Regions from separate parts of the Paenibacillus sp. 05T425 genome, predicted to be linked through region 2. Evidence: a T-box and tRNA genes for the amino acid it is inferred to sense, from the RefSeq annotation. Region 2 holds a T-box; the other holds one or more tRNA genes.

Region 1 (25,392 bases), on a different contig from region 2:
CTGCTTGGCTCTTCCTTACGAACGAGCTCGGCAACATCCGACATCGCTTTCGGACCAGCTTCGGTCATAACCGTCAGCGATTTTAGATCCGTTTCAGAGGTTGGGTTGACGATTGGCTGCAATATAACAGGCGTGTCATGATCCTCAATACGGATGCTGCCAATCGGCAATGGGTTCAGCATGCTTTGCAGTTGCATCGCAAGCTCTTCGCCTTTCGCAGCAGCTGGATCGATATTGAACGAGTAGACTGGCTTCTTCTCCTCGAGATTGCTTTCCACCTTTAGCACGCCGTCTACCGGTTTCAGCGCTGCAAGCAGCTCTTGAGCCGCTTGTTCAACCTTCGCCGGATCTTCGCCCGTTACGTCTACGAAAATTTGCGATGAGCCTCCGCCCATCATCAAATCGGTAGCGTTCACGAGCAGTTCCGCTTCTCCATAACCATCCTTCTGTTTTTTCACATCATCCATGAACTGCTCGGCATCGACTCCGTCGTTCAAATCGACGATATAACTGACAAGTGTTGGCGAATTGACTCCGCCATACTGTGCTGCGTCCGAGCTGTTGCCCAGCGTCATCATGACCCACTCCGCGCTTTCGTTCGCCGTCAAATACGACTCGAGTTTCTTGCCGCCCTCTTCTACCGCCTCAGCAGGCGTATCGCTCGGATATTGCAGCGAGACGTTTACCGTTCCAGCGCTGGAAGAATCGAGCGCTCCCTTCGGCATCGCGACGTATGCGCCGATTGAGCCTACGAACAGTACGATTGCGATCACAATCGGCACCCATTTCCGTTGCAAGTTCCAGCGGATGAATGCTGCGAACTTCGGCGAGCCTGTATGCACCTTCTCCTTCGTGCCGCGCAATAACCACGCGCTTAACAATGGAACAACAGTCAGCGCTACAATAAGCGATGCTAGAAGCGAGTAAGCAACAGTCAATGCGAATGGCAAAAGGAACGCTTGGAGCGATCCACGCAGAAGTCCCATTGGCAGGAATACCGCTACCGTTACGAGCGTCGACGACGTAATCGCCGATGCCACTTCCTTCGTCGCGTCTGTAATGAGCTTCATGGAGAAAGGCTCTTTTTGTAATCTTCTATATATATTTTCAATGACGACGATACTATCGTCGACAAGTCGACCGACCGCAACCGCAACGCCGCCTAGTGTAATAATGTTGAGCGAAACGCCGGATAATTGCAGCAAATAGAGCGTAATGCCGAGTGACAACGGTATGGATACGACCGTTACGATCGTCGCCTTCAGATTGCGCATGAACAATAAAATAACAATTGTAGCGAATAATGCACCCAGCAATACTTCGCGAAGCATGCTGTTCACCGAGGATACGACCGACTCAGCCGTGCTAAGCACGACGGAAATTTCGATCCCCTCTACGTCTTCGTTCAATCGGTTAACCGCCTCTTCGATTGCGTTGCCGGCTTTAACCGCATTAGCGTCCGCCGACTTGGAAATGGTGAACATGATTGCGTCCTTGCCGTTCAGTCGGTTAATGCTCTCCTGATCATTGGCATAGTCGACCTTCGCGACGTCAGCAAGCGTTACACCTGGAATGATCGGAAGTTTGCGCAGCGTCTCGATATCCGCAATTTGATCGTTAAGGACAATGTTGGTCGCCGATCCGTCTACGTTCTTCTCGCCTAGCGATGCCGTTACGCCCCGTCCTTGCAGTACGCCCATCAGCGTTTGCGCAGGAATGCCAGCCGATGCCAGCTTATCCGTTAGCGGAGTCACTTGAATGGTTGGCGTCGACTTGCCGCCAATCGAAATCTGTCCCGCTCCCTCGGAACGCTGCAGTTCCGCTTTTACTTCCTTGAACTTGTCATCCTTCTGCTGATCAGTTAGCCCTTCTTCGAAGGTCAGTACGACCCAAGAGATAGGTATCATCGAAGTGTTGAATTGCACGACGAACGGCTTCATAACGCCCGCCGGAAGCTGTACCTGATCGACGATTCGTTCGATCTCCGCCTTCGCTTCCTTCATATTCGTTTTCGAATCAAAATTCAAGTTCACTTGAGCGTAACCATCGCCTGAGGTCGAGAACATATCCGTCTTGCCTTTCACGAAGGCCACCGCTTCTTCAATCGGTCCCGTCACTTGCTGTTCCATCGACTTCGCGTCATTGCCCGGTCCGATTGCCGTAATCATGACTTGCGGATTGTCCGCAGCTGGCAAAAACTCCATCGGCAGCCTGAGGTAGCTCATCACCCCCATCGCTAGTGCCATGATTACAATCAAAATAATAGCTGCCTTATTGCGGAAGGACCACTCCGTCAATCTACTCATCTTTCCCGACTCCTTCTCCCATACGGTTTCTTTGTTTTTGTCTTTCATAATCATAAGGGTCAGGCAGACTTTGTAAAAACGTCTCGAGAACGTTATTTGATCTCGCCTTTAGTCGGAACTAATCTACGCCTTAAGTCTAGGTCGACCTCATAAATGAGTAAGTACTCACTTCTATTTTTGCGATCCCTCGCTTATAATCAAATAAAGTGAGTAATCACTCATTCACGACATTCCATTCGAGGAGCGTGTATTTCATGTCGGCTACCCCTTCGGTAAACGGGCAATCGGTGTCTGCTGTACAGTTGCATCAGATACAGCGTCGATTTAATGGCAAAACCATACTCGACGGCATATCGCTTACCATTCCGCAAGGCGAGCTATTCGGGCTGCTCGGCCCCTCCGGCTCTGGCAAAACAACTCTTATTAAGCTTATAACAGGTATCGACCGCGCCGACGGCGGCAGTGTTCACATGCTTGGCGAGCCCATTCCTCAGCTTAAGATGCTGCAAGCGTTCGGCTATATGGCGCAATCCGACGCTCTCTACAATGAGCTGACCGGCAAACAGAACTTAGCATTCTTCGGTGCGCTATTTGGCTTAAAAGGCGCTAAGCTGCAAGCACGCATTCAAGCGGTTGCCGCACTCGTTGAGCTGTCTGACCACCATAACAAGCAAGTTAGCGCCTACTCAGGCGGGATGAAGCGCAGATTATCGCTGGCCACCGCACTGCTCCATGAGCCTCGGCTGCTCGTTCTCGACGAGCCGACCGTAGGCATCGATCCGGTGCTGCGGCGATCGATATGGGCGGAGCTTTCGGCTCTTAGCCAGCAAGGCGTAACGATTATCGTAACGACTCATGTCATGGACGAGGCTGAGAAATGTGACCGCCTAGGCATGATTAGAGACGGCAAGCTAATCGCTGTCGATACGCCGCAAGCCATAATCAAGCAAGCGGGAGCGGCAACGATCGAGGAAGCGTTCATCACTCTCGGGCAGCAGCAAGCTGCCGGAACGGAGGCGACACAATGAGAATTCGCGCACTGGCCCTCCGCATCATTCGGCAATTTATTAGAGACAAGCGAACGCTCGCTCTATTATTCCTTGCTCCATTGCTCATCTTAAGCTTGATGAAGCTGGTCTTCGACGGTCAAGCGATAACCCCCGATATTGGGACGGTCAACGCGCCGCAAGCATTCACAGACGAGCTGAGCGCAGCCGGCGCATCGCTAACGGAGTACGCCTCGACCGACGAGGCGCAACTGGCGATTGAGCATGGGGATCTCGATGCTTTCATCCAAGTCGGCACTCCCGGATTCGCAATCACACTCGAAGGCAGCGACCCGGCGATGAATAAGGCGGTTATGCTGCTATTCCAAAACACGCTTCAAGCAAAGGTCAGCTCGTCACTGCCGGCGATCACCTATTTGCATGGCGGTCCGGATATGGCCTCTTTCGACTCATTCGGCCCGGTTCTTATTGGTTTCTTCTCGTTTTTCTTTGTCTTCCTGCTCGCTGGCGTGTCATTTCTAAGAGAGCGTACGACCGGCACCTTGGAACGTCTGCTTGCCTCCCCGATCCGACGCAGCGAGGTGGTGCTCGGTTACTTGGCAGGCTTCGGTCTGTTCACGCTCATACAGGCGATGCTGATCGCTTGGTATTCCATTAACGTGTTAGGCATGTACATGGCCGGACAGATCGGTTATGTGCTGCTTATTAACCTGCTGCTCTCATTAACCGCGTTGACGCTGGGAACTCTCCTGTCTTCTTTTGCCAGCAATGAATTTCAAATTATTCAGTTCATCCCCATTGTCATCGTGCCGCAAGCCTTTTTCTCCGGCTTGTTCAATCTTGACGCGATGAATCCTTGGCTGCAAAAGATCAGCTATGCCATGCCGCTCTTCTATGGAGCCGACGCGATGCAAGGCATCATGATTCGCGGCGAAGGCTGGCGTGACTTCGGGATCGATGTATATGTGCTCATTGGCTTCTCCTTGCTGTTTACGTTGCTGAACGTGCTGGCGCTGAAGAAACACAGGAGCATGTAAGAATTTCATTACTTTGCTATAATGACTTCAATAGATAGAGAATGGTAAGGAGTGAGGAAGTGTCTGAGCGTAGGGATGAGCAAGAACCGATAGAAAAATGGCTGAAGGAGCTTCTGAAGCTCGACGAGGCTGAACATGCGATGACCGATAAGCAGCTCAAGATCGTGCAGGCTGCCGCCGATATTTTCGCGGAGAAAGGGTTCGCCGCTTCCTCAACAAGCGAGATTGCGCAGCGTGCAGGCGTTGCGGAGGGGACGATATTCCGTCATTACAAGACGAAGAAGGATTTGCTGCTGTCGATCGTCACGCCAGTGATGGCGAAGCTGATTGCACCGTTCGTCCTGCGTGACTTCAATAAAGTGCTGGATAGCACCTATGACAGCTACGACCAACTACTGCGCGCCATTATTGTTAATCGTATCGAGTTTATAGAGAAGAACATGAAAATCCTAAAGATATTCATTCAGGAAATTCCGTTCCAACCCGACATGCAAGAGCAGTTCCAGAAGCAAATACTTTCGAAAATATTGGAGAAGCTGACCGCCAGCGTCGAAAAGTTCCAGCGCAACGGGTCGCTTATCGGTTGGTCGCCGCTCACGATCATTCGGTTATCGGTGTCTAGTATAATCGGTTATGTGCTATCGCGTTCATTGTTCGGTTCGAAGGATGCGGTGAACTGGGATGATGAAGCGGAACGAGAAGCTACAATTACATTTGTATTAAAGGGATTGGCTCCATAAAAAGGAAGGGCTGTGCCGTTAGCGAATCAGATCGCTAATCGCACAGCCCTCTTTCATGCTCTTGCCCAGCCTACGCTTCTGTCGCGGTTTCCTGCTTGTCCAGCGAGCGGAATCGGATCAGCAACAACAGTGCGGCTAAACATAAGATGCCGCCGATCAAATAAGGAAGACCCATCGAGATGGTGAACACGAACGAGCCAAGCAACGGTCCGGCAATACGTCCGAGACTGTCCATCGAGGAGCTAAGTCCGGAAGCAACGCCTTTCCCTACCTTCGTCTTCTGAGTAATTAACGACGTTACACAAGGTCTGATTAGCGAGTTCCCGATGCCGAATACGGCCAGCGAAAGTGTTGCCCACCATAAGGAATGAGCACCTAGAAGCATAAAAAATCCGACCGCCGAAATGACAAGTCCGATGCCGATGTATTTCGGTTCATCGCCCGTCTTAATCCGGCGTCTTACGAAGCCGCCTTGCACAAGCGCTCCGACAAAACCGCAGACGAAGAATAAAATGCCGACCTGCAGCGGCGTCACATCAAATCGCTTCATTCCGAAAAACTGCAGTGTCGCCTCCATGCCCGCGAGCGTAAAGGTTACGAAGAAAGCAAGCACATACAAGTATTTGAGCGGTCCTGTGAATGCTGAAAAGCGGGACTCCCGCTTCTCCGTGCTCTTGCGACGCTGCTCTGGCGGCAACGATTCCTTCAGCATCATGAAAGCCAAAATGAACGTAATTAGCGCTAGACCCGATGCGGTGTAGAACGGCGTCTCCAGCGATATGAGACTTAATATCCCTCCAAAGCCTGGTCCAACAGTGAAGCCCAGACCGATCGACATGCCGACAAGTCCCATCCCTTTCGTCCGTTGCTCAGGCGGAGTAATGTCTGCTACATAAGCGACGATAACCGATGCAACCGCACCGGAGAACAATCCGCCAAGAATACGGGACAAATACATGAGCGCCAAGTCGCCTGAAGACAGACCGAACAGCAGGAAGCTGACTGCAAAGCCCAATATGCCGGTTAAAATAATGGGTCTTCTGCCGATCCGATCCGACAATCCGCCCCATAACGGGGACAGAACAAAGGATACAGCCGAATACAAAGCAAGCATCCAGCCGGTATGAATCTCCGCCCCATCCGGGTCGGCGGCTTGTATAATTTCTGGCATAACCGGGATGATAATGCCAAAGCCTATGAAAGTCGTCATTAAAGTTGCCATTACGATAGCCATACGATTTTTTAACATGCTTAATCCCTCCACCCACCTATGTTACCATAACCGTTTATGGGATTGGTATGAACAATTCGAGAACAAATAGCCAAACCTATCCTTTTATAAAAATATAGGAAAGTATAAATTCCACACTTATACTTGCGTCTACATTTCACCGTGAAACACTGTTTTTGCCCCCAAAGATGGCGAGAGCCGTTTGCGCATGAATGAAAATGAAGCTTGCATTCCCCCCTGTTTTTGCTATACTGGGGCTTGTTTGCACATCAGATGAAAGGCAGGGATGAAAGCGATGGATCATAGCAATACCCCGCTCTTCAACGCCCTTCGCCGACATGCGGCGCAGGATCCCGTTCAGTTCCACATACCCGGTCACAAAAAAGGGCTAGGAAGCGATTCCGAATTTCGTGAATTTATCGGCGACAATGCTTTGTCGATCGATCTCATCAATATAGCACCGCTTGATGACCTGCATCAGCCAACCGGAGTCATTGAGGAAGCTCAGAAGCTTGCCTCCGATGCGTTCGGTTCCGATTATACGTACTTCTCCGTACAAGGAACGAGCGGCGCTATTATGACGATGATTTTGTCCGTATGCGCGCCGGGCGATAAAATTATCGTTCCACGCAACGTTCATAAGTCTATTATGGCGGCTATTATTTTCGCAGGCGCGAGACCCGTTTTCATTTCTCCCGCTCGCGACAGCAATCTTGGTATTGATCACGGCATTACGACCCGTTCCGTACGCAAAGCGCTAGAGCGTCACCCTGACTCCAAAGCCGTGCTTGTTATTAATCCGACCTACTTCGGCATTTGCGCTAACTTAAAGGAAATCGTTGAGCTCGTTCATAGCTACGATATTCCTGTCCTTGTCGACGAGGCGCATGGGGTGCTCATTCATTTCCATGAGAAGCTGCCGATGTCCGCCATGCAAGCAGGAGCAGATATGGCGGCTACGAGCGTACATAAGCTCGGCGGTTCCATGACACAAAGCTCGGTGCTTAACGTTCGCAAAGGTCGTGTTAATCCGCAGCGCGTGCAGACGATCATCAGTATGCTGACGACCACTTCGACTTCCTATATATTGCTTGCGTCGCTAGACACATCGCGCCGCAATCTAGCGCTTAACGGACATGAGCTTGCCGAGAAAGCGATCTCGCTTGCCCAACATGCTCGCGCGGAAATTAATAAGATTCCGGGACTCCATAGCTTCGGAGAAGAAATTCTCGGAGGCGAAGCGACGTATGATTACGATCCGACGAAAGTATGCATTCACGTCCGTCATCTCGGCATTACCGGATACGAGACAGAGAACTGGCTGCGCGACAACTATAATGTTGAGATCGAGCTGAGCGATATGTATAACATTCTTTGCCTAGTTACGCCTGGTGATACGTCCGACTCGGTATCAAAATTAATCGAAGCGCTGCGCGGGCTGTCCGATAAGTTCCACGAAGGCGCTGAAGCACGCGAGCTCGTCGTCAAGATTCCGGACATTCCGCAGCTCTCGCTGACGCCGCGCGACGCCTTTTACGCCGAGACAGAAGTTATTCCGTTCAAGGAATCTGCAGGCCGGATTATTGCTGAATTCATCTACGTCTATCCGCCGGGAATTCCGATTCTGCTGCCGGGCGAGGTCATCTCGCAAAAAAATATCGACTACATTATCGATCATGTCGAGGTCGGCCTGCCAGTCAAAGGACCGGAAGATCGCAGCATCGAGTACGTGAAAGTAATCGTCGAAGAAACGGCTATCAGCTAATATCCTTTTATTGTCACTGCCAAACGGTCATGCTATGATGTTGACAGAGGTGAGAGTCGATGAGTCAGAGCGCTTATATTAAATTCGTGCAAGGTTCATTAGCCCCGAGCTTAACGTTAGACGATGTACGCAGCAATCTGCAGCATTATAGGGAACAGACGGCGCTCACCGGAACCCAACTCGATTGGGATTATGCTGAAGCCGCTTTCCCTTACACGTTCGAATCGAAAGGCGACGATCGCTGGTTCTATTTGAAAGGAATCACATCTCACTACAATCACATTCTATTCGGCACTGGCGAAGCGACTAGCGCGGCCGGCGATACCGTACCTTGCGTACAGGTCGTCCTGCCGGACAGCGCGACGCATGGGGACAAGGCGAAAGCTAATGAACTATGCAAGTACATGGCGAAGCAGCTGCAAGCCGAGCTTACGCTGTTCAACGGCCGGACCGTTTATTATTATCCACGCAAGTAAACGAAAGCATAAGAAAAGAAGGGGCAGCCGCGGCTGCCCCTTCTTTTCTTATGCAATGATAAAGTCGGCGAATTACTTCGCTTCGTTCTCCGTACGAGCAATTTCCTCGTAAATAGCTGTAACGCGATCCCACTCGGCGTCGTCTTCGATGCCAACGAGGAATGCTTCTTCGTTCTCTTCTTCAATACGGAAAATAACGCCGTCCGCTTCCGGATCGTTGCGATCCAGCAGAACTGCGTATACATTGTTCTCGGATTCAAACGTATAAACCATAACCATCTCACGCTCTATGCCTTCATCGTCAGTCACGATAAACACATGCTCTTCGTGCTCATGGTCTTCACCGCAACCGCAATTATCTCCATGCTCATGCTGATGCTCGCTCATGATATTACCCCATTTCAGTTATATATGCATACCTTGCTATCCTACCACGTTAAGTTATGCTGGTCAAACAAAACGCCTCCCCGTAATGGGGAGACGTTCATTATGGCGCTAGAGAAGATATTTGCTTCTCGGAGATGGCTTGCCATTCATCTGAGCCCTTCAGCTTAATGAAGAATAGAATCGGATATTTCCCGACAGATTCGAACTTGTACTCAATATCCTCCGTTGCATACCAGAAGTTATCGCTCTTTGGATTAACTGCTCCGCTCTGTATGACTCTCTCCTTGCCGCCAGGGTCGAATATAGATACCTTAACAGCCGTTATTTCAGCCTTCAAGTTATCGATCTGGGCGAACACCTTAAAGCTGCCTTGGAAACCTTTGTTGACGTTGCCGAAAACGTTATTGTTCCGGAAGAGGAACATATGCACATTTGGTTTGTCGACCGTAGCCCGCTTGCTTTGATTGTCCCACTCCACTATAGCTTGCATAGAAGATGCGATCTGCCGCAGCGGCAAATAAGTCTTGCCGTCTACGATAATTCCGCCGTCATCTTGATTTATGCCATTAATAATGACTCGTACCTTCTGAGTTGCAGCATCCGCGAACAGCATCGTTCCGCCCCATAGGGAGAGCAGCACCAACAGAACAATTATCTTTCTGAATCTCATCGCTGTGGACCTCCATCCGATTGCCTGGATGTAAGTTTATACTCACAGAGAAGTCCAAAGTTGCGGGGCCGCTTCATATTTTTTCATTGCTGCCTCAAAGCGCAATGCCTGTCGTCAGTCGCTGTCAAATGCTGTTGAAATATGCGCTTGCCTGGGAAATAGTCAGAAAATTAATTTTATTACCCGTAGGTTCTCGTAAGGACGCAAGGTACCCCTTTGCCAACGGCTCCCGGCTGCCGCATCCGATCCAAATAGCGCATCCCTCTTGTGCAAGGCGTCTTGCATACTGCACATGTATCGGACAACACAAGCTTATAATGATATTGTTTCCTCTCGCTCGCCGGTTTCTTTTTGGCTACTTTCCCTTTTCCTTTGCCTTTGCTCAACTTGGATGCACCCCTTCGATATTATCCATTCGCTCCTGCATTGTATGTAGAGAGGGGCAAATGTGCATCTACATTTGGCATCAACAAGTAATTTTTGGTACAGTAATGACATGAAGACGATGGAGGAATCATTATGTTTATTCAAATGGTTGGGACAGGTAGTGCTTTTGCCAAAAAATACGATAATAACAATGCCTTGATCGAAGCGGGAAGCTTTCGCTTGCTGCTGGACTGCGGCATTACGCTCCCTAAGGCGCTTCATCAAACAGACTTAACTTTCAATGATCTTGACGCCGTATTAATTAGCCATATCCATGGCGATCATGTTGGCGGGTTAGAAGAGCTTGCCTTTCAAATGATGTTTAAATATGGGCGTAAACCGGTTCTTTATATTGTAGAGGATATAATCGAACCTCTATGGGAGCAGACGCTTCGCGGAGGGCTTACGCAAGGTCCTCTGCAGACGCTGAGCGATTTTTTTGAAGTGCGAAAGCTTCATGCTGACCGTGAAACGGAGATTGCGCCAGGCTTAACGGTGCTGCCGATAGAAACGAAACATATCGAGAACAAGAAGAGCTACTCCTTCCTATTCAACCGCCGCTTCTTCTACAGCGCTGATATGCGTTACGACGGAGAACTGCTGCAGAGTCTCGTCAATGATGGGGTTGAGACAATCTATCATGATTGCCAATTGGAAACGCCGGCTGTCGTTCATGCAGGCATAGACGAGCTGATGACGCTGCCTGACGAGATCCAACAGAAAACGTGGCTCATGCATTATGGCGATTCGATGGAACAATTCATTGGCAAGACGGGTTCTATGCGATTTGTAGAGCAGTTGAAGCGTTACGAGGTATAACAAGATTTCCGCGTCCGTGTATGAGTGCGGTTTAAAGTTCGCATACTACTGGGCGGGAGGCTGATTACAATGGAACAGAATAACGGACAAGAAGAAGTAGTAGCCGTCAGAAAAAATGGCGATGGCAGTATCGTCGAATTCAAGCTTTCGTCTGGCAATGTGGTCGACTATCTAACTGCTCAGTCGATGGTCCGCAATAACGAGATCAACAACCTGCAATTGTTCCGTGGCCGCGACCATGAAGAGCACTTACGGTCGGTGCCTGACGGGCGCACAGATAATAATCTAGATAGTTTACCAACTTTCTAAGCGTTGATTGGTACGCATTGTATAGCGACGCAACAAAGAAGAACCGACTGACGTCGGTTCTTCTTTGTTTGATGGTGCATGCATGTATTGGATTAAGATGAATTTCATCGGACTTTACCTTTTCAGTGCTTTCTAGGGCCATCCTTCCCCAGTTTCCTTCTCCATATGAACTGCTCATCGTAAGCAAGCGAGTCGTCCTTCACAAACTTGGCGACACTTCCAATGACAATGCCGATAATCCCAAACATGCCAATCAGCCAAATAGCCAAATACGCATACTGCTCCGCCAACCGATACCGCCTCCTGCACGCTTTCTATATGTATACGCGGATCAGACCGGCTTTAGAATACGCATTCATAGGCATTTGCCAGTTATTATTAACCTCCCTAACAAACACCCAATCACTTTATAAACAGCCAACATACATTACAGAGTACTTTATGACAAGGAGGTGCATCGTATAATGTCTGGATTTGTAGGCGGCGCCTTCCACCACAACAACAACATCGGTTTTATCTTGGTATTGTTCATCCTGTTGGTTATTATTGCTTGTAGCTGCGGAGTAGTAGGCGGCTATGGAAAAGGCTGCTAATTAGTTCACACCACTGCAATAATAATGCAGTATAAGCATCGTGCATGAACGAAAGGGCTATCCTTAACGTCGTTAAGGGTAGCCCTGTTTGTTCCATTTGTAGTGATCAAACTTTTTCCTCGAAAAAAATGAATATTATGGTTGACTTCGGTTTTCGATCCTGATATATTATTAATTGTCGCTAATACAACCTGATCTGTTAGCTCAGCTGGGAGAGCACTATCTTGACAGGGTAGGGGTCAGTGGTTCGAGCCCACTACAGATCATACTAGAAGAAAACCGCGAAGCCTTATAAACACTAGGCTCGCGGTTTTTTCGTTTTGATTTCATCTTCGAACTCCGAGATAAGATGATCCCTGTTCACCAGTTATTAAACTCCAACTACGTAAATACCATCCTTGTATTCATTTTGTTACATTTTCAATCGCTTCGTTGACCCTAGCAAAAAAAGCCAATGCTTCTTTTTCCAGCTCAGGAGATAGATTATATTGAATAGCTGCTTTGTATCCCCCGTAAATATTAGCCATTACTCTAGAACGATCATGATTATCTAGCCCTTGCAGTCTTTCCCACAGCTCTATTACTTCCGCCATTTCCATATAACGTACGCTCCCTACTCATTTCTTTTTTCTACTAATTGAATATTGTGCGTTTAGCTTATCGAACGCGTTTGATGACACCTTATTACTATTCAATCCAGGTCTGCCGATTTCCTTCTACATGATTCCGCAACCGTTAATCTCCATCTTCTTCTTTGCCTCTCGTTGGCATCAAAGCTTACTGTCATTTGAATAGTTCTAGATAACGAATAGTACAAACTATTCCTTCATAAAGTTACTCTTGAAGATTAATGCTTAAAGGGAGATGCTGCCATTGTTAGATCAGGCATTTGTAGCTCGTTCTTTAGAAGAGGTTAGGTTTTGGTCTCGGATTATGAAAGAGCATTCACTATTTCTGAAATTGGGATTCCGTTGCGAGGATACTCAATTAATTAATGAAGCAAATCATTTCTATGCCATCTTTGAAGCAATCGAAAATAAGTCAAATGCATTTACGATCGGAACAGACCCAACTGTAATTAAACGTTTCAATGAAGAAGTGCATACGGCTGTTTCCTATATTTGGGCATTCAAAAGAAAAGTTCTCGGTTTAATATTGACGTGCCAGCTTCCAGGTGCAAACAACTTCCCTTTGTTAGTTGATCATGTGAGCAGAGAAGCTAATTATTTCAGAAATCGGTTGTCGGAATTAAATTTAGGTCGTTTGGAGCCTCTACCTGATGCTATTATCGACGAGAATGTTTTCTTCCTAAGAATTATGGCTGATCACGCCAAATTCATTAGCCATTTGCTTGATCCTTCTGAGCGGCAACTCGTGGAGCAAGCAAATAATTTTAGTCAAGAATTTGACACCTTGTTGTTCCAAGCAAAGGACTTGGAATCTATGCGGCCACAATCGCAAACTGTACCGTTGCTTGATCAATTTCTTGATCAAAATAGGGTCTCAGTTAAGTCCCTTCGTGACTTTAAGAGAACAGCTCGTGATCTAATTGAAGCCTGTCGTATAAAAAGTATCATTCATCCGTTATTGGCCGATCATGTATTTCGAGAAGCGGAACATTTCCTTGTTATAATCGACATGTTTGAAAATAGTCTGACAGGTAACAGTGCTTAATCACTGAGTCATATTTATTTACACAAACTAAAATAACCCCTTCACCATCTATCATGTAGATGATTCGGGGGTTATTTTTCCAAGCCTGCAAGGTTACATCAGGTGTTGATTAACGGCTGCCGCCGCTCAATTGTTGCTCAGCGATTTGGACAAGCTTCTTAGTGATGTATCCACCAACAGATCCAGCATCGCGAGTCGATAAGTTGCCATTGTATCCGTCTTGGGAGAACTGCACGCCTAGAGATTGTGCTGCTTCCATTTTCAACTGATTGATGGCTTGTTTCGCTTGTGGTACAACCAAGTTGTTTGAACTGCTCGAATTTTGGTTAGCCATGTATGCTCACTCCTTTCTTGGATGTGAGGTTATTTTGTGATGGATCTTGGTTATATATACATCGCATTAAAAAAAAATTTTAATGATCTCTTTCCGGATATGTTGTTCCACATAATTTTGAAATCAAAACTGCCTATAGATGCAACAATAACCGTATATTGCACGTCAAATAAGTGCTGCAGCAAATCATAAATGAGGTGATTCGATGAAGAAGAAATCTTTACTGACGTTCACAATAATAGCCGTGTTGCTCCTTGCGCTCGGACAAACTGTGTGGGCATTTAAGGATGTTAAGAACGACCCGAATGAAGCGAAAATCGCAGAGCTTAAGAAGCTTGGGTTGTTGAGCGGCGTTGGTCAAAGCGATAACTTCGATCCTAAAGGGAATCTAACTTACGCCGCAGGTATTTCCCTAATCGTCAAAAGCTTGGATCTTAACTTGGACCATGTCCGTTTCATCAGAGCTCCCAAAGCGACGGATTCATTTCCGAATTTGAAGGATGATGTGTGGTATTCCCAATCATTCATTATCGCTGCATTCTATAGTCTTGAAGTTCCGAAGACGGTTAAAGCAGGCGACATCATGACAAAAGAGCAATTCGCGCATCACCTGTTCAAAGCAATTTCCATCAAAGGCGACTATGCCTTTATAGAGATTTTCCTCATGCTCGAGGATCAAGCAGACGTTAATCCGTCTTACTCGGACAGCATTCAGAAGCTCCTCATAAGCAAAATCGCGCAGCTCGACAGCTCGAACAAGTTCTATCCGAAGCAGCCGATTTCACGCAGCGAAGCAGCAGGCTGGGTGTATGACAGCATTCAATTCGTCAAGAACACGGAGCCGGTTATTACACCAGAACCAACGCCAGATCCGATTATTGATGCGAAGCTTTCTGTAACACCAGTTAACGGAGACGTGAACAAAGTAACCGTAACAGCTCAGGTGCCGCATCCAGGCTATGGCGTTCGGATTGCGTCCATCGTATTCGAAGGGAAGCAAGCCATCATAAGACTTGAAGCAACGCAGCCAGATCCGGACAAAATGTATCCTCAAGTCATTACGGATGTTCAAGTATCCACTTATATTGATGCAGCTTATGAGCCCGTTATCGGCAGCTCTGAAGGCGGCGGTACTTCGGGTAATGAAGGTGTTAGCTCCAGCGAGGGCTTCCCGATTTCCGAATAATGTCGAAAAGGCTTCTCCCGCAATCCGATATGTGCATCGGATCGCGGCGAGAAGCCTTTTTGATAAAATATTTAGAAAACAAAACTTTCCTGAGTCGCCTCTGAGTGGTTTGGGATTTGCCAATCGATCTCCGCGCTCCCTATGCTTGATAAGAAGGCATTCGTCTGCGAGAATGGTTTGCTGCCGAAGAAGCCTTTGCGCGCCGCTAATGGGCTTGGATGAGGCGAAGCGATGATAAGATGCTTGTCCGCTTGTATATTCGCAGCTTTCGCTTGAGCATGATTTCCCCAAAGGATGAATACAACCGGTGCCTCGCGTTCATTCAGCGCTTCAATGACTGCGTCCGTGAAGCTCTCCCATCCGATTCGCTGATGCGAATTAGGCTTGCCCTCATCCACGGTCAGTACCGTATTGAGCAGCAGAACGCCCTGCTCTGCCCAGTGCTCTAAGCAGCCATGATCAGGTATCGGACAACCGATGTCAGCCTGAAGCTCCTTATAAATATTTTGAAGGGAAGGCGGCGTCTTTACACCTTTTCTTACCGAGAAGCTTAAGCCATGCGCTTGACCCTCCCCATGGTAAGGGTCTTGCCCGAGGATTACGACTTTTACTGATTCATAAGGTGTATAGTGAAGGGCGTTAAATATATGTTCTTTGGCCGGATACACGATTTCATTGTTATACTTTTGCTCGAGAAGAGCCAGCATCTGCTGAAAATAAGGTTTCTCCAGTTCCTGTTCCAGCCGCTGAGCCCAGTCGTTATTTAGCTCGAAGCTCATTCGTATGCACCTCCAACTTTGTTCAAAACTGCTTAAAACCAACAACTAGTCGTCCCATAATTCATCCATTAATTTCTTCACGGCATTTTGACGTGCTTCTGTCGCTTGATTATCTGTCTTCCACAAAGCTCCGCATAGCTCAACAACATCGCCTATTTGCACGCTGTCCTCCACTTGATCTCTTCGAACATCCTGCATCTGTCCGTCAATTTCAATGATGACATATTCACCTTCAAAGCGATCAACAATTCCACTCATGCAAAAGCGCCTCCACATGTAACCTTATTCGCAAGCAATCCCATCACCGTCACGGTCAAGCTTAGCATTATAACCAGGGTCATCTTTGCGAATGGGCGCTTTGCCCGCTTCCCTGACCGCTGCACAGCTCTCAAACACGCTCTGCTGGGTGAGCTTATCGCTTGCAGTGTCGGTTGCCTTCGCATCGACTAAACTGTCTGTATGAGCAATCTGAAGCGAAGTACCGTCTGAAACGAATAGAATGTTTCCCAACTGATCCGTACGATATACTTCTGTACCTTGTTTCTTAAGCCTACCCAGCACCTCGTTCGTAGGGTGGCCGTAGTTGTTCGTCCCCGACTGGATAACCGCATACTTCGGCTGAATCTTCTTCAACCATTCAGAAGAGGTTGACGAGTTAGAGCCATGATGACCAACAAGCAGCACATCTGCTTTTAAGCTGACGCCAGACTTCATGATATCGTTCTCGCTCTCCGCTTCTGCATCGCCGGTTAGAAGAAAAGAATGCTTCCCGAAGCTTAGCTTTACGACCGCACTCATTTCATTCGTATCCTCATAGACGGATACAGGCGCGATCATGAGAACCTCGACATCCTGCTCCCATTCTAGCGACAACCCGGCTTTCGCCGTAGAGATCTTTAACGACTTCTCCTTAATCGCCGTCAGTACATCTTCGAATGTCTTTGTATTGGACTGAACCTTCGGCATATAGATCTTACCTATATCGAAATGGCGAATGACCGCATCCAAACCGCCAACATGATCCGCATCGGGATGCGTGGCGATCAATATATCGATTTTGTTTATCCGCTGACTTTGGAGGTATGCGACTATCTTCGCTTCTTCGCTATTATTCCCGCCATCGATAAGAATGGTTTTGCCCTTCGGACCTATAATAAGCTGTGATGCGCCTTGTCCGACATCAATGAAATGAACGCTCAGCTTGCCAGCCGTATCCACCACCTCGTCATTGTTCGCAGGTGCAATCTGGCAGGCAGGCAATAGTATCAAAATGATGCCCATTAACAAGCAAAGCACTCGTGTTTGTAATCTCGTCATTCCTGTCTCCTCGTCTCTACTGCTTGTCTAACCCTTTCAAGAAATAAGACAGCCTGATCTCAACCTCTTCTACCAAAACATCTTTAATTCGTGAATCACGTTCAAACTTCCATTTCTCGTAGTATTCCGGTTTCATATAAACGTAAGTATTGTAGGAACCCATCTTGAACGAAACTTTATACCCTTCGAACTTGCCGCGCGACATGCCTGCTCACGATCCTTTTCATATGGTAATGAATGAATGCCTTCTCTCTTCTTATTATACTATCTCATATTGTCATAGGTTGTCACCAAACAAATGTTCGACAAATATCTCTATCAATAAAAGACATCTATCAAGAAAAAACTCCCTCTTCTCAGCTGCGGTTCACAGATAAGAAAAAGGAGTTTTATGTACGTCAATCATATAGTCCGATAAAGGATGCCGAGGACGGGAATCGAACCCGTACGGTGGTCACCCACCGCAGGATTTTAAGTCCTGTGCGTCTGCCAGTTCCGCCACCCCGGCATGTGTGTAAAAAAAGCTTGCAAATGGTGGGCCCTGAGGGACTCGAACCCCCGACCAATCGGTTATGAGCCGACCGCTCTAACCAACTGAGCTAAGGGCCCTCGAAAAACGCCGGTTGACGTTGAGATCGAAAGGTTGGTTGCGGGGGCAGGATTTGAACCTGCGGCCTTCGGGTTATGAGCCCGACGAGCTACCGGGCTGCTCCACCCCGCGACGTAATTCCATTTGTTAAAAAAGCTTTTTTTGAAATGGCGACATCAATTAATATACTATATATGCATATTTCAAGTCAAGCAAATTATTCTAATTTTCTTCAGAATCTTTTCTAGCCGATCCCGTTTTATGGTAAGAACCTTACTCCGTAACGTCCCTTGCGCGATTTGAATACTTCAACCTCACGCGGACATTCGTAGCCGTATACCCACCAATCGTTCTCCATCCTCCTTACAAGGCATCCCGCTTGGAATTTGGTCTCGTACAAACGCACCCAGTATACCCACCTCATATTGATTCCTCCTACTGTTCGCGATCTCCTGCGTTTTTCTATTCTGCAAGCGTGCTTGTAGCCATAGAATACCCCAAAATCGGAAATTCTTATCTTTTCATGCATTCGGGTATACTTGAATCATAAGATCTTTTCAGGAGGCTGGTGGACATGAAATATGGCATTGCGGTTTTTCCCGATAAAAAGGTGCAGGAAGCTGCCGATCGATTACGAATTAGACATGACCCTCATTATTCGCTGATCCCCGCCCATCTGACTGTTCGTGAGGCTGAATCGTGGAGTGATGAGAAGCTGGCTGCAGCGATCGCTCATCTGGAAGCTGTATCAACCGCCCTATCACCCTTTACGATTGCTTTCAATCGGGTATCCTCCTTCTTCCCGGTCAGTCATGTGCTGTATATGGCGCTGGAAGACCCTTCACCGATGGTTCAGTTGCATCAACAGGTTTGCACCGGTCCGCTCGCGTTGGAAGAGCAGCGTTACGTCTACACGCCTCATTTGACGTTAGCCCAGCAACTGACAGCCGATGAGCTGTACGATCTATACGGCAATTGGCGAATGAACAAGGTGAACCTCACCTCCACGATCGAGAAGCTGACCTTATTACAGCAATCAGACAAAGGGACATGGAAACAATTACGAGCCTTCGACCTCAAAAAAACATAAAGAGAAGCCTGCACACGACGCAAAGTCGGATGCAGGCTTCTCTACTTTCTTATTATTGCTTAACCCATGGGCATAGGCCGAGAGATGCCGCCGTCACCCATGCCGCCGGTAGGATCGGTCTTCAGCTTCTCAAGCGTAGCATTGCCGCGCGTCTCCCACTCGGCGAGTGCTTCCTTAACCGTCTTCTCTTCGGTAAGCACTTGTTGGAACAATTCGTATCCAGGTGACTGGGCTTCCCAAATGCCCGGTTTCTCGCGGTAAATCTTCTCCTGATCGGAGCTTACAGGAGGAAGCGGTTTAAGCGTCGTGAATGCATCCATGTTGTACTGCAAACCGCCGATCGGCGTCAAGAACTCTTTGCGCGCAACCATTTCGTACAAGCTTCTCGATTTCAGCTTCGCCCATTCCTTGCCGTTCGTGAACTTAATGAAATCCCAAGCGCCATCCGGATTTTGCGCTTTCGCGTTAATGCCCATTAGCGAGCTCAAGTAGATGTTGCCGCCTACGTCAGGGTTGCCAGGGAACGTAGGAACCGTAACGACATCCCAATCAACCGGAGTGTAGTCTTTGACCTTCGCCGCGTTATCCGAAGCTTTCTTCAGTTCGTTAATATAGTAGTACTCGCCAATCGTCATTGCGACTCTGCCTTTGATGAACAGATCGCCATAGAATGGATCGTTGCCGCCTTCTGCGCTAATCTTTTCATTCATTTGTTGAACGAATTCTTGCGTTGGAACGATCTTCTCTTTATAAAGATCCGCTACCGTCTGCCATACTTCCGCCCATTGATCGCTGTTAACGAGCATTTTCTCTGCTTTATCGTCCCACATTTTCAATTGAAGCGCGTTAGCATACGTTTGCGTGTCGCTAAAGCCGTCATTCGACCAACGGTTGAACGAGAAGCCGAAGTTGCGGTCTTCGCCTTCGCCTTTTGCTACTTGACGAGCAAGCGACAAGATTTCGGACCATTGCATTTTATCGGTTGGAGGCGTAACGCCAGCATCTGTGAATAGCTTCTTATTATAGAAAAGTGCCGAAGAACTGAATGTTGGCGTCAGTGCGTAAATATTGCTGTCGCCTGCCGCTTTGATGCCGTCAATAACGGTCTGAACATAATCCGTTAGATCGAATTTGTCCTGTTGAATGAGCGGATCAAGCTGTTGGAGCAGATTATCCTGCGTCATACGGCGGAGCAGGTTGTAGTCGAAGATCATGACGTCAACCGGATTCTGGCCAGTCAGCAGTTCTTTCACTTTCTCATACGTATCCGGTTGTTCCGTAACAGGTTTCGAAGAATCCTGCGATTCAAAACGCTGATCATCATAATTGATCGCGCCGACGATCTCGAACGTTACGTTCGGATTCATCATCTCGAACATATCCGTATATTGCTGGCGCATATAAGGCTCATTGTCCGAGCCGCCATACATGACACCAATTCGCAGCACTGATTTCTCCGCAGACTTATCGGAAGATCCACTGCATCCAACCAAGACGCCGCCGAGCAAAACAAGCGACATACTAACTCCAACCACTTTACGCAAAGGCAATTTTGCTAACTTATTCATTCGATTTAACCCCCCAATGATTTAGGCGGAGTAATAATAATCCGCTCTCCGTCAAACTCCATCGTTGCTTTGTCTTTAATGTTGAGCGCCGTCAAATATTCTTTTGGCACTTGCAAACGTCCGACACGGTCTACAACGACATACGCTTCATGTACCGTCTGCAGCCCGCTTGCTGCCGGAAGCTCTGCCTCACCTCCACCTAGAGTAATGTTCGGATTGCGTTTAATGAATTCGGTACTCGTAAGACCATCACGGATGGCGACGACACGGTCCACCTTGCCGGCTAGCGTCAAGTCATGCGTTACGATGACGACCGTAATGCCAATCTCTCGATTGAGCCGCCGGAATATGCCCATGATCATATCGGAGGTTGCCGTATCTACCGAGCCTGTCGGCTCATCGGCTAACAGCAGCTTCGGGCGGTTAGACAACGAGATGGCTATAGCCACCCGCTGTTGCTCGCCCCCTGAGAGCTGATGCAGCTTGTTATGCATACGATCCTTGAGCCCTACCCAATCAAGCAGTTGCTTCGCGTAGGCGCGATCGACTTTGCCCGAGAGCATCATCGGCATTTCAACGTTCTCTAGTGCGGATAAGTAGGGCAGCAGATTGCGGGCATTATTTTGCCAAATGAAACCAACCGTCTCACGCTTGTATTGCACGGTTTCTTCTTCCGTAATCTTAAGCAGATCCCATGGCCCTACCTTCACTTGGCCGGCGGAGGGGCGGTCAAGGCCGCCCAATATGTTCAGCAATGTTGACTTGCCGCTGCCGCTGTTGCCGATAATCGCCATCAGCTCTCCATCTTCCACCTTCAGGTTCAACCCTTGAAGCGCGACGACCTCGAGATCGTCTGTTTTGTAAATCTTGACAAGTCCTTCGCAATCGATCATCGCTTAACGCTCCTCTCCCATTTTGACCGCTTGATGCACTCTCAGTCTGCGGATATGGAGGAACAGCAGCAAAGCGCCGATCAACATCATGAATCCGACGACAAAATAGAGCTGATTCGTATCGTCCGAGTTGAAAATAACCCGGAACGGCGGAACCGTTTCTGCAACGTTCTCGGTTGTTTGCAGGAAAGGCAGGAAGAGCAAGCTGACCGACTTGCCTATTAGAACACCTAGCCCAATCGCTAGACCTGCCGTAAAGATTTGCTCGAGCAGCAGCATTCCCGTCAATTGCTTGCGCGACAGCCCCATTGCGCGAAGTACGCCGAATTGAACGGCACGGCCTGATAAGTTGAAGAACCAATATAAGACGTAACCAGCGAGCGTAATGATGACGGAGACCAGGAAGCCTAAGCTTAATATCCCGAATACGCCGCCTCTAGTAGGAAGCTTCGATTGAGAGATGAGCTCTGTGCGCACATCCTTAACCGACGCGAGTCCAACGCCTGCTTGCTGAAGTGATTCAATAATGGGCGCAACCTTCGCGTCCGGCTTCATCTTCAGCCATACCTCATAAGGGATAAGAGGTAATTGATCGTAAATATAATCCAAATTGGCAATTACAAAAGGCGATTTGTCCGGATATTGCGTCGGCCAATACGGTATTATACCGGCTACTGTAAATTCCAGCATCCCGTCCGTAAAGCCAACGGATACGATATCGCCGAGTTTCAGCTGATATTGCTCGGCTACGCCGGATGGAATAAGCGCCCCGTGCTCGTATTTGCCTAAGTTGTTCAAGTACTGGAACGGATGCGCTGGGAACAGATCATCACGGAACCAAGCAACTTTAGAGAAATCAACGTTGTCAATGCCCATTACGGTGCCTTGACCAACCGATTTGCCCGAAATAACGATATTGCCTTTGGTCTGCATGACTCGAGCGGCAGCTTCTACACCCTCCAGCTTGCGAAACAGCTCGAACGGAGGTTCGCTATACAGCGTACGAGTCGGTGTCGTTTGTCCGCCACCGCCACCGCCACCGCCTCCACCGTTTCCGCCGCCTCCATTGCCTCCTCCGTTACCTCCACCGCCAGAGCCCCCGCCATTACCGCCGCCGTTATTTCCTCCCGACGTCGTAATTTCGGTCGTACCTTCCCATACGGTCTGAATAATGACATCCGAGCCGTATTTATAAAGCGTACGCTCCGTCGAATTGAGATCAATCGTTCTGGCCGCCGAAGCATTATATACACCTAGCCCTAGCGTAAGAACGAGTAAAATCATAAGCGGATAATAACCTTTGGATGAACGAGACAGCTGTGTCAGCGTCAAGTAAATCGGTACGGGCAAGAACTTGCGTCCTAGCCAGTTGAACAGCTTAAGCAGCCAAGGAAACAGCCTCAAGCAGAATAGTCCAAGTGCGAATATGGCTAGCGCCGGCACGAAGAACAGGAACGGCTGAACATTAAGCTGATCCGTTGTCATACCGGTCTGGAACGTCAGCATTTGACGTTCATTGAATAGATACCAGCCGTAACCGGCTAGACCAAGCAGCAGTACATCAAGGAACCATCGCTGCCATCCCGGCTGACGATCGGAGCGCGCAAGCTGCTGCTTGTAGTTAACGATAGAGGCGCGGGCATAAATAACGGCCGGTATAACTGTCGCCAATATCGCAATAAGCACTGCCGCAGCGCCGGCGATAATCGCCTCTGTCGAGAAACCTACCGGAATCGACTTACGGCTAACGAAGGATAGGAATCCGTTCGCCGAGCCGATACTCTTCGCCATGAACCAACCGATGAATGGACCGGCAGCGAGCGAGAGACCTCCGAGTATAAGTCCTTCAAGCAGGTAGATCCATATAATCTGCCTCGTTCCCGCTCCGCGGCTGCGAAGCACCGCAATGTCGCTCCGTTGCTTGTCGAGCGATTGTCGAGCATTCATCGCGATGAAGAAAAAGACCATCGCAAGCATCGGCGCAGCAAGCGTGAACAGCAAGGTTTGAAGCTGCAAGCTCTGCTTCTTGAACTCAGTCAGCGTGGAGGCAAAGGAAATATCGACCCTTGTATCCTTCAATCGCTGGTAGAGCTCTATATTCAATCGATCCAGCGTCCGACCAAGTGGCGAAAGCTGACTCGTCTGAATCTCCGATAGATTGAAAGCATAATACCAGCTTGCATTATGAAGCGGGATACCGTGCTTCTCAAGCAGCGTCTTAGTGAACGCCTGCTCGCTGATTTGGAACGTATTCAGCAAGCCTTCCAAGCCTTGATACCAGTAAGGGTCTGTATCGAGCAGCGGCTTAACCGCCCCTACGATCTTCACCCGCAGCGTCAGGTCTAGACCGCCGTATACCGGATATTCGAATACATCTCCGATATGTACATCATTGCGATACATCGCTTCCTCGAGCATGACGGCCTCAAGGATCTCGCCGTCGCCCTCGCTATTCGTGAACCATCTGCCCTGCGTCAGCTCGGTCTTCGACTCAAGCTCCGACATCGTCATTATCGTAAGCTGGCGATTACGTCCCGCATCCACCTTCGTGGGATCCTCAGGTACGACGTCGCCGCTTCGAATCGAATAGCCGGTTACGTACGTGCCGAACGGAAATCCAATCTCCTTCGGCACATCCTCGGTAATATAACGTTTCAGCTCCGATAACGCCGCTAAATCCGTTTTTCCGCCTGAGGGTGATTGATACCGCATGAGCAGCGATCCGGCAGGAAGGCCAGAGCTCTTCTCCTGCAGCGAATCAGCAACAACTCGCTTAAGCGCGCCGTCCGCGTACATCGGTATACTGGTCGCAAACGCGACCGCCAAGGTCAGCCCCGCCAGCGTGCTTAACGTAAGCCAGCGCGTGTTCCACATTTTGCGGAACAAAAAACGAAACAACGGAATCCCCATCAGCTATCGACCTACAACTTTCTGCCCCGGCGTAAGACCTTGCAGAATCTCGATCTGCGTAGCCGTCTGCTGCCTTACCTCGACGTCCACTTCACGCTTTCCTTCAGCATCGACAACTTGCACATAGGTGCGCGAACCGATTGAACGAAGGGCAGAAGGAGGAATAACGATCGCGTTTTCCGTCCGATTCGTAATAATACTGATCGACAGCGGTGCGCCGCGATTAAGCCCTTTAGGCAAATCAGCTACACTCACGATCAAGAAGTCTTCGGGCCGCTCGGGCTTCGTCTCCCCAGGTTGACCGCCGCCATTGTTATTTTCTTCGGCTTTAACGGGAAGCGTCTTTACTTTCCCTTTGAAATTGCCGATGCTGTTCATGTTAACGACCGCTTCCATACCCGGCGCCACTTTCTCCAGTTCCGTCTTGGACAGCTTCGCTGCCGGCGTCATTAGCGCCGTATCCGCTACGATGGCAATCGGCGCATACGCCTTAATGAGATCACCTTTCTGAACGTTCAAGGTCACGATAGTTCCTCCGAATGGAGCAACGAGCGTCGCTTTCGCGATCTCCTCTTCCATATCGACGAGCTTCTGTCTCTTCTCCTCGAAAGCGATCTGACGCTCTTCGAAATCCGTAGGATCCATCTCATCGCGCGTGCGAAGCAATTCCTTCATTGCGATTTCTTCTTTCTTGAAGCTTAAACGCTCCAGCCGAAGCGACTTCGTCAGCTCATCGACGTCAAGCTCGCCAATGACTTGACCCGCCTTCACCGTGTCGCCGGCCTTAATATACAGTTCTTTCAGGTTTTTACCATCCAAAGTAAAAAATAAGGTCTCTTCCTTCAAAGAAATAAGCTTGCCAATGACCTGCACCTTTGTTTCCAAAGTAGCTGTTGTCACCTCGTACTCCGGTTTCTTGGAAATTTGAGGCGGTGCGATTTCCGGCAGCACCTCTTCTTCCGGCTCCTTCGGCAGCAGCGAGCATCCGCTCGCAAAAACTAGAGATACACTCATTAAAGCAATGACGGACCGCTTAAATAAACTTACCGTCAACCATTTCGTAGACATGGTCGGCAACCTCCAAAATCGTAGGATCATGTGTAGTCATACATATCGTGACTTGTTCAGTGCGAATAATGTTTTGAAAGACGGCCATAATTTGCGCGGACATTCCGGAATCAAGCTCTGCCGTCGGTTCATCAGCCAGCAGAAGCATCGGCTTGTGAGCAATAGCCTTCGCTATGGCTACGCGCTGCTGCTCGCCGCCTGACAGCTCGAACGGCCTA
Region 2 (6,639 bases):
GGCTCAACAACGGCACCGCTGCGCTCGCTGTGGCCAACCTGATGCACATGCTCCTCGATGCGGATGCAGATGCCCTGCTCCTGCAAGTCCTTCACGAGTTTCTTACGGCAATCCGTACGATCCAGACCTTCATAAGGACCTGCTTGATCGTTKATTGTGCCCGTTTCGTCCATGACAATAATTTGCGGCAGGTTATGACGCTGGCCGACCTCGAAGTCGTTCGGGTCATGAGCAGGCGTAATCTTAACCGCGCCGGAGCCGAAGTCCTTCTCCACATATTCGTCCGCAATAATTGGAATCTCGCGTCCAACGATAGGCAGAATGAGCATTTGGCCGATAAGATGCTTGTAACGATCGTCTTCCGGATGAACCGCTACAGCCGTATCGCCAAGCATCGTCTCCGGACGAGTCGTTGCGACCGTTATGAAGCCCGAGCCGTCCTTAAGCGGATATTGGAGATGGTACAGGTTGCCGTTCACTTCTTTGTATTCTACTTCGATATCAGAGAGCGCCGTGCGTGCCGCAGGATCCCAGTTGATAATTTTTTTGCCGCGGTAGATGAGGCCTTTCTCGTACAGACGGACGAATACTTCTCGAACCGCCTTGGAGAGACCTTCATCAAGCGTGAAACGCTCTCTGGAGTAGTCAAGCGAGAGACCCATCTTGCCCCATTGATCACGAATCGTGTTCGCGTATTGATCCTTCCACTCCCATACCTTCTCCAAGAATGCTTCGCGTCCGAGATCGTAGCGGCTAATGCCCTGTTCTCGCAGCTTGCTCTCAACGCGAGTCTGCGTCGCAATGCCGGCATGGTCTGTTCCCGGCAGCCAAAGCGCATCATAGCCTTGCATTCTCTTCGTGCGAATCAAGATGTCCTGCAAAGTAAAGTCGAGCGCGTGCCCGATATGCAGCATGCCGGTTACGTTCGGCGGCGGAATAACAATCGTATAAGGCTTCGCGTCAGGACGCTTGCCCGCTTCGAAAAACTTGCCCTGCTGCCAATAGTCATACCATTTCTGCTCGGCTGCCTTCGGATCGTAAGTCGTCGGCATTTCCGTAGACGTAGTCGTTGTTTGATTTTCTGACATTCATTCCATCCTCCATACATCGATATAAATACAAAAAAACCTCTCGCCCTCATATAAAGGACGAAAGGTTTAGCTTCCGTGGTACCACCTTTGTTTCACGCAAAAAAAGATGATTCGCGCGACACTCGAACAGATAACGGCTGCAGCCGGCCTGACTTAGGCGGGCGAGAGATGCATTGTTTCGCAAACTCTCCGCTTGATCCAGGCAACTCCGGGGCGACCCGTAGCAGTCACTTCCTGCAGAACCTCTCAGCGTAACGGTTCCGCTCTCTGAAGGCTTCACTGCGTACTATTCCCCTTCAACGTCATTATGACACTTATATGTATACATAATACCGTTGTTATGCGCTAGAGTCAACTTTAAGGGGTGAAAAACCCATCATGTTGACATAAATCTCACCTCGTGTAACAGCATATTTGTTCTTACACAGAGAAGCTGGGTGTGGGATCGCCTCTGAAAGTGCATATAGGCTCTTACAGCACGATTAGGAAGTTCGATTACACACGCATGCCTCGTGTAAGAGCATATATAGTCTTACAGTGAGAGACTGGGTTTGTGATCCCCTGTATGTGCATATAGGCTCTTACAGCGAAGATACGAAGTTCGATTACGTTCGCATAGTACGTTTCATGAAAAAGGTCCCTCACTGTTCACGAATGAACGAGTGAAAGGACCCATTTTTATTGATTAAGGAATAGGTGTTTCACGGAATATAAAGCAGTTGCCCTTCCGTCACGGCCGATTCATTAAGATTATTGCGAACTAATATTTCTCGAGGATTAATGCTGTAGCGAAGCGCAATCGCATCAAGCGTCTCATCGCGCTGAACGATGCATAACCGGATCTTGCGGAATTCATTCTCCTCTGCATTGCGGCCGAGGAATAAGTTCTTCCACTCAATCTCGTCGCCGGACGACAGCGCACGCGCATCCTCAGCCGCTTGCTGAGTGGCGATCTCTTGCTCGGCTGCCTGACGCGCAGCTTGCTCGCGGCGGCTCGTCTGGAGCAGCGTCATAATGCCGACATTAGGCGGCTGTTCAGCCTGCTCCTCCGGAGGTTTGCTTGAGAGCGCGACGCGCGGCTCTTGCTTCTCAGGCTGCTGCACGACTTGCTGTACAGCTTGCTGAGATGCTTGCAGAGCTTCCAGCTCCGCCTCAAGCTCGCGCTGAGCTTGCTCTTCAAGCGCCAGCAGCGCATACGCTTCGGCGAAAGCAGCCTCTTCCTCCGCTTGCTCCTCTGCCTGCTCCAGCTCTTCATTCCGATCCTGCTCGGTGATCTCGCTTGGTTCGTCCACATATTGAGATGAAGAGGCGAGCCACCCGTCATCGCTATTCTGCTGTGAGGCAAGCGTAATCTCCCGCTGCTCCTCCTGAGGCTGTCTGTCGTTCACCGCGAATAGCTGTGAAGACGACCAGCCTGAATCATTAGGAGATGAGGAAATCGACACGGTTGCCTCACGCTCACGCTCAATCTCATTCTCATTCTCCCGTTCCTGCGCTTGTGCTTGTGCTTCGGCGATTTGTTGCTCGAAGCCCTCCGCTGACGCATAGAAGGACTCGTCCTCTGCTATGTACGCCGGCGCCTCTTGTTGGAATGAATTGTCCCGTATAGGCTCCTGTTCCTGTTCCTGTTCGTGTCCCTGTTCCTGTTCGTGTCCCTGTTCCTCTCCGGGCTGCTGCGAACCATAGAAACTCCGTTCATGAACGACCGTAATCGGCTCTTCTCTCCAAGCCTCCTCAGGCTCTTCCACAGGATCGACGGAGATGCCGCGCAACGACAAGACGCCAGTAACGTTCAACGTTCTGGCTGACAGCAAATCCACATCAAAGTTGTCGATATCGATGGAGATATCGTCCAGCCGTGAAATTCGGTTCATCGGCAGCGTAATTTCAACCGGAATCCAGTGCTCCAGCACAAGCGGCGCTTCTTCCGCATTTTGCCCCCGATATACGCCGCTTAGAAGCAGCTGGCCCTTCAATACCGCATGATCCCCCTGATCGATCACTTGGATGCGTGGAACCAGCTCGATTTCCTCCAACTCATCGATAGCCGCAACGTCGTCCGGCAGATGAACGCGCTCATACACATCAAAGCGTAACCCACTCGTTTGTTCCGACACGCCTAAGTCCTCCCTTCTCGTACTGAATGCTCGGAAGCGTTAACGGCTACCGCCTTCCGCAGGACGGCAAGAAGACCGTTACGCAAGCCATATAAGATGAGGATGGGCACAAAGCTTATCCTCACTTATATTTAAAGTTACATTCACTACTTATCTATATGGTTGGATAGGCTAGAGCATGACTTTTATTTACATGCCGCTGACGGATGATACGAGCTTTTCCAGCCAAGACGGCCACGGTGCAACGACTTCTATCGTCTCCCCAGTCCATGGATGAGGGAATAGCAGCCGCTCACCGTGCAGCGCTTGGTGGGTTAGCAGTCGCGTGTTTCCGCCATACATCTCATCGCCAATGACCGGGTGACCTATATAGCTCATATGAACACGAATTTGATGCGTCCGTCCCGTCTCTAGCCGAACGCGGACAATCGAAGCTTTCCCATACGCCTCCACTCTCTCATAGTGAGAAACGGCATGCTCGCCCGATGGCGTTACCATGCGCCTAGCTCTATGATGACGATCCTTGCCGATAGGCTCGTCAATCGTTCCAGCCCGCTTCGCAAGCTTGCCTTGAACGACCGCAATATATTGCCTGTCAATCGCCTTGTCCCGCATCGCTTCATCGAGATTCCACTGAGCCAGGTCGCACTTCGCATAGAGTACCGGTCCAGACGTGTAATCATCAAGCCTATGAATATGGCGCAGCGGCAATGGATCCTTCGCTTTCAGCGCATGCCTTGCGGCAGCTTCATCCAGCGTTCCCCGCTCCCCCGCATACGTCTCATGAACCTTCATCCCTGCCGGCTTATGGAACACGACGCAGAAGTCGTCCTCGTATAGCACAGGGGGAATATCGATCGTCGGTCCCGAAATCGCCTGACGATAGAAAGGATGCGTCTTCGGATCAACAGCCGGGAACGTAAGCAAACGCAGCTTATCGCCTTCCCACTTAATGCCGCCGACCGAGAACAGCCGATTCACCCATTTTTCCGAAAAGAGTCCTCTAGCAAGCAGCCATTTCCTCACTTCATGCGGATGGCTTCCGGCTGCTGGCTGCGCAAGCTCCCCTGCTCCCTTATCGGCATCAGCAAGCGCCGACCAGTCTAGCTCGAGCCATTCTCCATTACGAACTGCTTGTTCCATTCTCATTGCCGCCTCCTATGTTCATCTCGTCCCACAACAAACCCTCCTAATGCCTGCTGCTATGCAATGCAATTAAGAGGGTGTGTGGCGAGCTAGTTATATCTCATATGCTACAATCTGCTGAATGCGATATCATGCGCAGCAATCGTTGCAGCAATGTCTTCATCCGAATGAGCAGCCGATACGAACATACCTTCGAATTGCGATGGCGCAATATTGACGCCAAGGTCAAGCATAGCTGCGAAGTAAGCCTTGAAGCGAGTAATATCAGACGTCTTTGCCGTCTCGAAGTTAATGACGAAGTTGTCCGTAAAGAATGGACAAACCATCGAGCCAACGCGGTTAATCGTATTCGCAATACCGTGCTTACTGGCGTTCGCTTCGAAGCCGAGCTGCAGCTTCACAGCTTGGCGTTCCAATTGCTCATACACTTCTGGCGTTAGCAGCTTAAGCGTCGTATAGCCAGCCGCCATAGCCAGCGGATTGCCCGATAGCGTACCTGCTTGGTAGATCGGGCCGCTTGGCGCGATCTGCTCCATGAGCTCGCGCTTGCCGCCGTAAGCGCCGACCGGCAAGCCGCCGCCGATCACTTTGCCGAAGCAAGTCAGATCCGGCGTTACGCCGTACAGTCCTTGCGCACAGTTGTAGCCGACACGGAAGCCGGTCATTACTTCGTCGAAAATAAGAATAGTACCGTATTTCTCCGTCACATCGCGCAGTCCTTGCAGGAAGCCGGGCAGCGGCGGTACAACGCCCATATTGCCGGCGATCGGCTCCACGATAACGCAAGCGATCTCCTCGCCGAACTTCTCGAACGCCAGCTTCACAGATGCCAGATCGTTGTACGGGACGGTAATTGTATGCGAAGCGACATGCTCCGGGACACCCGGACTGTCCGGCAGTCCAAGCGTTGCGACGCCAGAACCCGCTTTGATCAGCAAGCTGTCGGCGTGGCCGTGGTAAGAGCCTTCGAACTTCAGTATTTTGCTGCGTTTCGTATAACCGCGCGCGAGACGCAGGGCGCTCATCGTCGCTTCCGTTCCCGAGTTGACCATACGGACGATATCCACCGATGGCACACGCTCTACGACAAGCTCGGCCATCAGCGTCTCCAGCTCGGTCGGAGCTCCGAAGCTCGTGCCTTTCTCGGCTGTACGCTTGATCGCTTCAATCACTTCCGGATGCGCGTGACCCATAATAAGCGGCCCCCATGAACCGACGTAATCAATATAGCTGTTGCCGTCAATATCGTAGACGCGGCTGCCTTCGCCGCGCTCCATGTAGACGGGATTAAGATCTACCGACTTGAATGCGCGCACCGGACTGTTCACGCCGCCGGGGATTACTTTCTTCGCCCTTGTGAATGCTTCTACGGAACGCGCGTTGTTAGCGATACGAGATTGGTTGCTCATCTGGTTAAGCCTCCCCTTTCAGCCAGCGCGCAGCGTCTTTTGCATGGTACGTAATGATAATATCAGCGCCTGCGCGCTTCATACCCGTGAGCGTCTCCAGCACAATCGCCTTTTCGTTAATCCATCCGTTCGCTGCCGCTGCCTTCACCATCGAGTATTCAGCGCTTACGTTATAAGCGACAACCGGCAAATCATAGTTTTCTTTCAGCAAACGCACGACATCCAAGTAAGCCAGTGCCGGCTTCACCATGAGCATATCCGCGCCTTCTGCTACATCCGATTCCGCTTCGCGCAGCGCTTCGCGTACGTTGGCCGGGTCCATCTGATACGTCTTGCGATCTCCGAATTGCGGCGCGGAATGTGCCGCGTCACGGAATGGACCATAGAACGCAGATGCGTATTTCACGGAGTAAGACAGAATCGGGATATCGCTGTAGCCCGCTTCATCAAGCCCGCCGCGAATCGCATGGACGAAGCCGTCCATCATATTCGAAGGCGCGATAATATCGGCTCCCGCTTCGGCTTGCGAAATTGCCGTACGCACAAGCAGCTCAAGTGACGCATCGTTATCTACGGTAGCCTCGCAGGAATGCTCGTCGACATGAACGACGCCGCAATGGCCGTGATCGGTAAACCCGCATAAGCATGTATCGGCAATAACGACAAGCTCAGGCGCCCATCCCTTAATCGCACGGATCGCTTGCTGCATAATGCCGTTAGCGTCGTAAGCCGATGTGCCGACTGCATCCTTATGCTCAGGAACGCCGAACATAAGCACCGACTGAACGCCGCTTGCGACAACGTCGCGAATTTCTTCCTCAAGGCGATCCATCGAGTAATGGTATACGCCCGGCATTGAAGGAATCTCTTCCTTTA

The links. The T-box of region 2 lies ahead of AC1DF0_RS22405 (valine--tRNA ligase). A T-box ahead of a tRNA ligase gene usually reads a tRNA of that ligase, here a tRNA-Val.
Region 1: it has a tRNA-Val gene. The T-box ahead of AC1DF0_RS22405 (valine--tRNA ligase) is inferred to sense a tRNA for this amino acid. The anticodon was not compared.

Annotation. Positions count from the first base shown of each region.
Region 1 covers NZ_JBFTLA010000003.1:499,489-524,880, reverse strand. The annotation lists gene AC1DF0_RS09080 (efflux RND transporter permease subunit) at 1-2,306, opposite strand, end outside; gene AC1DF0_RS09075 (ABC transporter ATP-binding protein) at 2,561-3,334, shown strand; gene AC1DF0_RS09070 (ABC transporter permease) at 3,331-4,350, shown strand; gene AC1DF0_RS09065 (TetR/AcrR family transcriptional regulator) at 4,410-5,090, shown strand; gene AC1DF0_RS09060 (MFS transporter) at 5,161-6,339, opposite strand; gene AC1DF0_RS09055 (aminotransferase class I/II-fold pyridoxal phosphate-dependent enzyme) at 6,617-8,086, shown strand; gene AC1DF0_RS09050 (DUF1885 family protein) at 8,146-8,562, shown strand; gene AC1DF0_RS09045 (DUF1292 domain-containing protein) at 8,635-8,949, opposite strand; gene AC1DF0_RS09040 (stalk domain-containing protein) at 9,050-9,619, opposite strand; gene AC1DF0_RS09035 (hypothetical protein) at 9,799-10,005, opposite strand; gene AC1DF0_RS09030 (MBL fold metallo-hydrolase) at 10,133-10,864, shown strand; gene AC1DF0_RS09025 (DUF3892 domain-containing protein) at 10,934-11,173, shown strand; gene AC1DF0_RS09020 (hypothetical protein) at 11,296-11,463, opposite strand; gene AC1DF0_RS09015 (YjcZ family sporulation protein) at 11,638-11,766, shown strand; tRNA gene AC1DF0_RS09010 (tRNA-Val) at 11,960-12,032, shown strand; gene AC1DF0_RS09005 (hypothetical protein) at 12,171-12,365, opposite strand; gene AC1DF0_RS09000 (DUF2935 domain-containing protein) at 12,631-13,440, shown strand; gene AC1DF0_RS08995 (alpha/beta-type small acid-soluble spore protein) at 13,550-13,774, opposite strand; gene AC1DF0_RS08990 (S-layer homology domain-containing protein) at 13,980-14,960, shown strand; gene AC1DF0_RS08985 (uracil-DNA glycosylase) at 15,032-15,739, opposite strand; gene AC1DF0_RS08980 (DUF3006 domain-containing protein) at 15,785-15,997, opposite strand; gene AC1DF0_RS08975 (MBL fold metallo-hydrolase) at 16,022-17,056, opposite strand; gene AC1DF0_RS08970 (hypothetical protein) at 17,073-17,261, opposite strand; tRNA gene AC1DF0_RS08965 (tRNA-Leu) at 17,479-17,564, opposite strand; tRNA gene AC1DF0_RS08960 (tRNA-Ile) at 17,589-17,665, opposite strand; tRNA gene AC1DF0_RS08955 (tRNA-Met) at 17,701-17,777, opposite strand; gene AC1DF0_RS08950 (hypothetical protein) at 17,905-18,069, opposite strand; gene AC1DF0_RS08945 (2'-5' RNA ligase family protein) at 18,220-18,735, shown strand; gene AC1DF0_RS08940 (ABC transporter substrate-binding protein) at 18,795-20,303, opposite strand; gene AC1DF0_RS08935 (ATP-binding cassette domain-containing protein) at 20,309-21,196, opposite strand; gene AC1DF0_RS08930 (FtsX-like permease family protein) at 21,200-24,106, opposite strand; gene AC1DF0_RS08925 (efflux RND transporter periplasmic adaptor subunit) at 24,110-25,174, opposite strand; gene AC1DF0_RS08920 (ABC transporter ATP-binding protein) at 25,140-25,392, opposite strand, start outside.
Region 2 covers NZ_JBFTLA010000010.1:108,587-115,225, reverse strand. The annotation lists gene AC1DF0_RS22405 (valine--tRNA ligase) at 1-1,088, opposite strand, end outside; T-box leader at 1,142-1,400, opposite strand; gene AC1DF0_RS22400 (LysM peptidoglycan-binding domain-containing protein) at 1,793-3,208, opposite strand; gene AC1DF0_RS22395 (RluA family pseudouridine synthase) at 3,398-4,351, opposite strand; gene hemL (glutamate-1-semialdehyde 2,1-aminomutase) at 4,462-5,763, opposite strand; gene hemB (porphobilinogen synthase) at 5,768-6,639, opposite strand, start outside.